Regions from separate parts of the Nocardia sp. NPDC023733 genome, predicted to be linked through region 2. Evidence: riboswitches for the same ligand, from Rfam matches in the RefSeq annotation. Region 2 holds a riboswitch; the other holds the start of a gene.
What was found. A riboswitch is a leader RNA that binds a small molecule or an ion and turns the genes downstream of it on or off. The one in region 2 is predicted to bind S-adenosylmethionine.
Positions count from the first base shown of each region.

Region 1 (3,193 bases), on a different contig from region 2:
AGACCGACGACGCGGCCGTTCTCGTCGCCGACGATCTCGGCGGGCGACTCGAAGAAGTGCAGGAACAGCTTGTGCGGGCGATCGCCCTGGTCGCGGATGGCCCACTGCTCGAGGGTGTTGGCGACCATGTCGACCTGCTTGGAGTTGCGGCGCGCGGCCTCGGAACCCTCGTCGTAGTCGATGTCCTCGGGGTCGACGATCACCTCGATGGTGGGCGAGTGGTCGAGTTCACGCAGCTCGAGGGGGGTGAACTTGGCCTGCGCGGGACCGCGACGCCCGAAGACGTGCACCTCCACGGCCTTGTTCTCCTTGAGTCCCTTGTAGACGTTCGGCGGGATCTCGGTGGGCAGCAGCTCGTCGCCGGTCTTGGCGAGCACGCGCGCCACGTCGAGGGCCACGTTGCCGACACCGAGCACGGCGACCTTCTCGGCATCCAGCGGCCACGAACGCGGCACGTCGGGGTGCCCGTCGTACCAGGAGACGAAGTCGGCGGCACCGTAGGAACCGTCGAGATCGATGCCGGGGATCGGCAGCGCGCGGTCGGCGTTGGCGCCGGTGGAGAAGATCACCGCGTCGTAGAACTGACGCAGGTCGTCGAGGGTGATGTCGGTGCCGTAGTCGATGTTGCCGAGCAGGCGCACCTGATCCTTGTCGAGCACCTTGTGCAGGGCGGTGATGATGCCCTTGATGCGCGGGTGGTCGGGCGCCACGCCGTAGCGGATGAGACCGAAGGGCGCGGGCATGCGCTCGTAGAGGTCGATGCTGACCTCGGCATCGGACTTCATCAAGGCGTCGGCGGCGTAGATACCGGCCGGTCCCGCACCCACGATCGCGATGCGAAGCGGGCGAGTCGCTGTCTGTTCGGTCATTGTCTACGCGCACCCTTTGGTCGAGAAACGATGTGACGGCGTCAACTTAGCTTAGGCTAAGTCGCGATCCGGCTGTTGGCAGCTGCCGTCCTCATCGGCGGCAGGCCGTAATCAACGCGATTCTAGCTGCGGTGTTGCGGCTACCCGGCGCGCGGTGTAGCTGTCCGCCCCGGGTCTGTCAGGATTACAACATGAACGAGGAGCAAACTGGCTCGGACGATCAGCCCATCGAGGTCGATCAGACCGACAAGCGGTCCATCGTCCCGTTCGTCGCGGCCGCGGTGATCGCGGTGGTCGTGCTCATCAGCATCGTCGTCGGCGGGCTCCTCGCGCCCGCTGAGAAAAATGTCACAGAGGCCGATCGGCTCGCGGCCGCCGTCACCAATTATATCGACGCGCGCTCGCGCACCGATCAGCGTCCGCCGCCCGGGGTGGCCTGCCCCGGTTTCGACGAGGCGAAATCGGGCCTCACCGAACGGCTCGGCGGCCCGGAATCAGCGGCGACGATCGACAAGAAGGGCTTTGCCAACGCCACCGTGAACGGCAACCGGGCCAAGATCGACGCCACGGTTTCGGTGGGCGGGCAGTCGACGTCGAGCACGTGGAATCTCACCCGGGCCGACGGCGCCTGGCTGGTGTGCACCCCCTGAGGGGTTTGACACGGTGACCAGTGCCGGGGCAATCTCAGATCGCAAGGTCATGAGTACCAGCGCCAAGCCCCGGCTCGCTGGTCGGCAACCCTCCTCCGCGGTGGGGTGCTCCGGGTGACGACCTGGCCGTGTGCTGGACTCCCCGCCACGGCAAGAGCGGATTCACGCAGGAGGATCGACATGAGTTACGCCGGCGACATCACCCCTGAGAAGGCGTGGGAGATTCTGACCGAGCATCCCGACGCGGTGCTGGTCGACGTGCGCACCGAAGGCGAGTGGGCCCACATCGGCATCCCCGACACCAGCTCCATCGAGCGCCCCGCGCACTTCATCGAATGGGTCGACGGCACCGGCGCGCGCAACCCGCGCTTCGGTGAGCAGCTCGAACAGGTCCTCGCCGACCGCCCGGCCGATGCCCCTGTGGTGTTCCTCTGTCGCTCGGGTCAGCGCTCGGCGCATGCGGCGACGGTGGCGACCGCGGCGGGGATCACCCCCTCCTACAACGTGCTCGACGGTTTCGAGGGCGGCCTCGACGCGTTCGGGCAGCGCGGCAGCACCGGCTGGCGCGCCGTCGGCCTGCCGTGGCGCCAGGCATAAGGAGACTCGCATGATCACCGGTGGTTCCTTCGACAAGCCGCTGCCGGAAGGGGTCGGCCCCGCCACCCTCGGCGTGCGCGGTGGCCTGCGCCGTTCCGGATTCGACGAGACGTCCGAGGCGCTGTATCTGACTTCCGGCTTCGTCTACGAGAACGCCGAGGCCGCCGAGGCCGCGTTCACCGGCGATGTCGAGCACTTCGTCTACTCCCGCTTCGGCAACCCGACGGTCGCCATGTTCGAGGAGCGCATCCGCCTGCTCGACGGCGCCGAGGCCGCGTTCGCGACCGCCTCGGGCATGTCGGCGGTCTTCACCGCGCTGGGCGCGCTGCTGAAGGCGGGTGACCGGCTCGTCGCCGCGCGCAGCCTGTTCGGCTCCTGCTTCGTGGTGTGCAACGAGATCCTGCCGCGCTGGGGCATCGAGACCGTCTTCGTCGACGGCGACGACCTCGACCAGTGGGAACAGGCCCTGTCGGTACCCACCCAGGCCGTGTTCTTCGAAACCCCGGCCAACCCGATGCAAACCCTGGTCGACGTGCGCAAGGTCACCGAACTGGCCCACGCCGCGGGCGCGAAAGTGGTGCTGGACAACGTCTTCGCCACCCCGCTGCTGCAGCGGGGGTTCGAACTCGGCGCCGACGTGGTCGTCTACTCCGGCACCAAGCACATCGACGGCCAGGGCCGCGTACTCGGCGGCGCCATCCTCGGCGCCAAGGACTACATCGATGGTCCGGTGAAAACCCTTATGCGCCATACCGGTCCGGCTCTGAGCCCCTTCAACGCCTGGACCTTGCTCAAGGGCTTGGAGACGATGCCGCTGCGCGTGCGTCAATCCACCGAATCGGCGCTGAAGGTCGCCGAATTCCTGGAGACGAACAAGTCGGTCGAATGGGTGAAATACCCGTTCCTGCAGTCACATCCGCAACACGCCTTGGCGCAGGAGCAGATGTCGGGCGGCGGCACCGTCGTCACTTTCGCCCTGCACGGCGACGACGGCAAGAAGCGCGCCTTCGAGGTACTCAACCGTCTGCGCATCATCGACATCTCCAACAACCTCGGCGACGCCAAGACGATGATCAC
Region 1 is NZ_JBFAAN010000004.1:326,673-329,865, reverse strand. Features, by position in the region: gene AB0F86_RS20015 (FAD-dependent oxidoreductase) at 1-869, opposite strand, end outside; gene AB0F86_RS20010 (hypothetical protein) at 1,061-1,519, shown strand; SAM riboswitch class IV at 1,565-1,682, shown strand; gene AB0F86_RS20005 (rhodanese-like domain-containing protein) at 1,700-2,116, shown strand; gene AB0F86_RS20000 (O-succinylhomoserine sulfhydrylase) at 2,127-3,193, shown strand, end outside.
Region 1: it holds a riboswitch for S-adenosylmethionine, as region 2 does, so the genes downstream of both, AB0F86_RS20005 (rhodanese-like domain-containing protein) here and AB0F86_RS25300 (LLM class flavin-dependent oxidoreductase) in region 2, are expected to answer to the same signal.

Region 2 (3,193 bases):
GTTCGGTCGCCGAGCAGCTGGTTCAGCCGCTGCTGGCCTGGTCGTGGGCGTCGACGCTTCCGGTGGGTCCGGCCAATCACAGCTTGCGGCCGTCGACGGCGGTGGCGTGCGGGCAGTTCCTCGCCGTCGACGCCGCGGCGTACCGGGAGGGTGGGGGTCACGCCGGTGTGGCGGCCAGCGCCACCGAGGATCTCGATCTCGCGCGGGCGCTGCGGCGGGCGGGTCATCGGACCGCGCTCGTCACCGCCGGGCCCGCCGCCCGCACCCGCATGTACACCGGCGCCGACGACCTCGCCGGCGGCTACACCCGCTGGTTGTGGTCGGCCTACGGCGGCCGGGTCGACACCGGCGCGGCCATCGGTGTCCTTGCCGCCCTTGCCTATTGGGTTCCGCCGCTGGCGGTTCTCGTCGGTCGTGGCCGGGTGCGCCGGGCTGGTCTGCTCGGCTACCTCGCCGCCGTCACCGGTCGGCTCATGGCCCGAGCCGTCGAAACCCGGCGCCCACCCACCGGCGCCGACCTCGGCTCGGCACTGGCCCATCCGGTTTCCGTCGGCTACTACCTCACCCTGTGGGCCCGCTCGCACCGCCTGCATCGCACCGGGCGGCTGCGCTGGAAGCAGCGTCCCCTTGTCGCACCGGAAACACCGCTCGCTCGTCACGGCTGACCCGCGCGGCCCAGGTATTCCACCCCGCTCGGTGCGGCCACCGGACAACGGCAAAGCCGTGCGCTGCCGAACGGTGCGCCCTCGCCGAAACCGGATCAGGCGACCTCGGTGATCCCGACGGTCGGGAAGAAGAAGCACGAGCGGCCCGCGTTGTCGGTGGTACCGAAGACGGCGGCGAGGACAGTGCCCTTCCCGGTGTCGACAGGGACGGCGCGCACACCACCGACGGGGATGGCGGTGCGCAGGAAATCGCGGATGACGTTCTCGGCGAGCGGCCGGAGTTCGGCGGGAACCTCGGGCGGCACCATCGCCCGGACGATGTCGGCGATCGTCCCCATCGAGGCCATCCCGCCCCGGCCGGTGCTGAGGTTGAGCCAGGCCACCTGCATACCGGAAGTCTTGGTGGCGGCCGTGTCCGGTTCCAGGCCGTACGGGAGGAACGTGAACAGCGTCTGGCCTGACTTCACGGCCGTGAGGTCGAGTCCGGGGATCGGGAGGGTGTTCGTCGGCCACGGGCCGGGAACCGCACCCGCGACGGCCGGGACCAGGCCGAAACCGTCGCCGGAACAGTTCGCGGCGACCGTCGGGTACAGGAATGGCTGGATGCCGAGGGCCTCGAGGGTTTCGACGACCGTCTGGTAGGCGGCGAGGAGATCTCCGGGGCCGGCGGTGGGTGTGGCCGGGGCGTCGCGGGTGACGGCCGGCCGCACCGGTGGATCGGCGGCGACGGGGGCGGCCAGCAGCACGGCGGCGGCGCAGGCCGTCAGCGAGGTCAGTGTGGTCAGACGACGCGCAACAGTCACGGCGAACTCCTCATCGACGCTGAGAAGGCCGAGATTACTCCCGAAACCCGGTGAATCACCGCAGGTGAAGTGACCGAGTATTCGGCGCGTCGCGTACCGCCACAGCGGGGGCCAGGGGTGGGTCGACCGGGCCCGACGTCGGCGATTGTGCCCGCACCAGCACCCGATTCCAACCGCTGCGCTCACGCTGATTTCTACCGTTGTGCGCCATCACAGCTGTGCCACATGCTGATCCGGCTCGACGCTTCGGCAGCGGGCACACCATCCAGAGCGACTGAGAGACCTGGCTCTACGACGTCGCAGCAACCCGCCCGTCTGTCCGGGTGTGGGTGCTTCTGCCGGGTTCGATGGAGGAGATCGATGAAATTCCTGCTCATGACGCTGATCACCCGGGTTCCCGATCCGGTGACCGGCGTTGTGCCGAGCACCCGTGATCGTTTCCGTGAGGTTGTCGAACAAGCCAGGCGCGCCGAGGAATTGGGCTTCGACGGGTTCGCGGTCGGCGAACGGCACGAAGACCCATTCCTGTCCGCCGCTCCCCCGGTGGTGCTCAGCCATTTGGCGGCGGTCACCTCGCGGATCACCCTGTTCACCGCAGTCACCACCTTGAGCCTGCTCGACCCGGTGCGCGCCTTCGAGGACTACGCCACGCTCGACAACCTGTCCGACGGGCGGCTCGAACTGATCATCGGCAAGGGCAACGGCACCGCCCAGGCGCAGCTCTACCACGTGACGACCGAGGACCAGTGGGACCGCAACCGCGAAGGATACGAACTGCTGCGAGCACTGTGGAACCGCGACGAAGTGACGTGGTCGGGCCGTTTCCGGCCGCCGCTCACCGACGCACGAGCATTGCCGCGCCCCTTGCAGCCGAAGTTGCGGATCTGGCACGGCAGCGCGACGAGCCGGGAATCGGTGGAACTGGCCGCGCGTCACGGTGACCCGGTGTTCTCGGCGAACGTCACGCACCCGATCGAGCCGTACGCCGAACTGATCCACCACTACCGGCAGCGCTGGGTGGACTACGGTCGCGACCCCGCCGACGCCCTGGTCGGCGCGGGCACGGCCGGTCTGCACGTGGCGCGGACGTCCCAGGAGGCCGTCGAGGTATATCGCCCGCTCTACGAGGCGCGGACCGCGTTGCAGCGGCAGGTGGGCAATCCGGTGGTCTTCGAGACCGTCGAGGATTTCGTCGCCCGTTCCTCCGCCCTGGTGGGCAGCCCGGAACAGGTGATCGACAAGGTCGGCCGGTACCACGAGCAGTTCGGGCACGAGGTGATCCACCTGTCCGCCGATCGTGAGGGCCGAGCCGAGTCCGACTATCTGGACAGTCTCGAACTGTTCCAGGCCGAGGTGGCGCCGGAGTTGCGCCACCGCATCCCGAGCCGTCCCCTGGCCGCAGGCCGTGAATTCGCTGGAGTTGTTTCGTGATTCGACATCGCATCGCCGCGTTCGCCGGTGTTCTCGCCGCCACCACGACGGTGGTCGCCTGCGGCGGCGGTGACACCGTCGGCGGCGGACAAGCCGGTCCCCCACAACCCGGTGGCACCCTGCGCTACGGGCTCTCGCAGGCACCGTCGTGCTCGGATCCCGCCCAGGCCGGGAGCAATCAGACCATCTACGTGACCCGGCAGATCGTGGACTCGCTCACCGATCAGGATCCGGCGACCGGGGCGATCACCCCGTGGCTGGCACGCAGCTGGGAGGTGAGCCCCGATGCGAAGG
Region 2 is NZ_JBFAAN010000008.1:87,592-90,784, forward strand. Features, by position in the region: gene AB0F86_RS25290 (glycosyltransferase) at 1-665, shown strand, start outside; gene AB0F86_RS25295 (hypothetical protein) at 761-1,468, opposite strand; SAM riboswitch class I at 1,727-1,822, shown strand; gene AB0F86_RS25300 (LLM class flavin-dependent oxidoreductase) at 1,829-2,899, shown strand; gene AB0F86_RS25305 (ABC transporter substrate-binding protein) at 2,950-3,193, shown strand, end outside.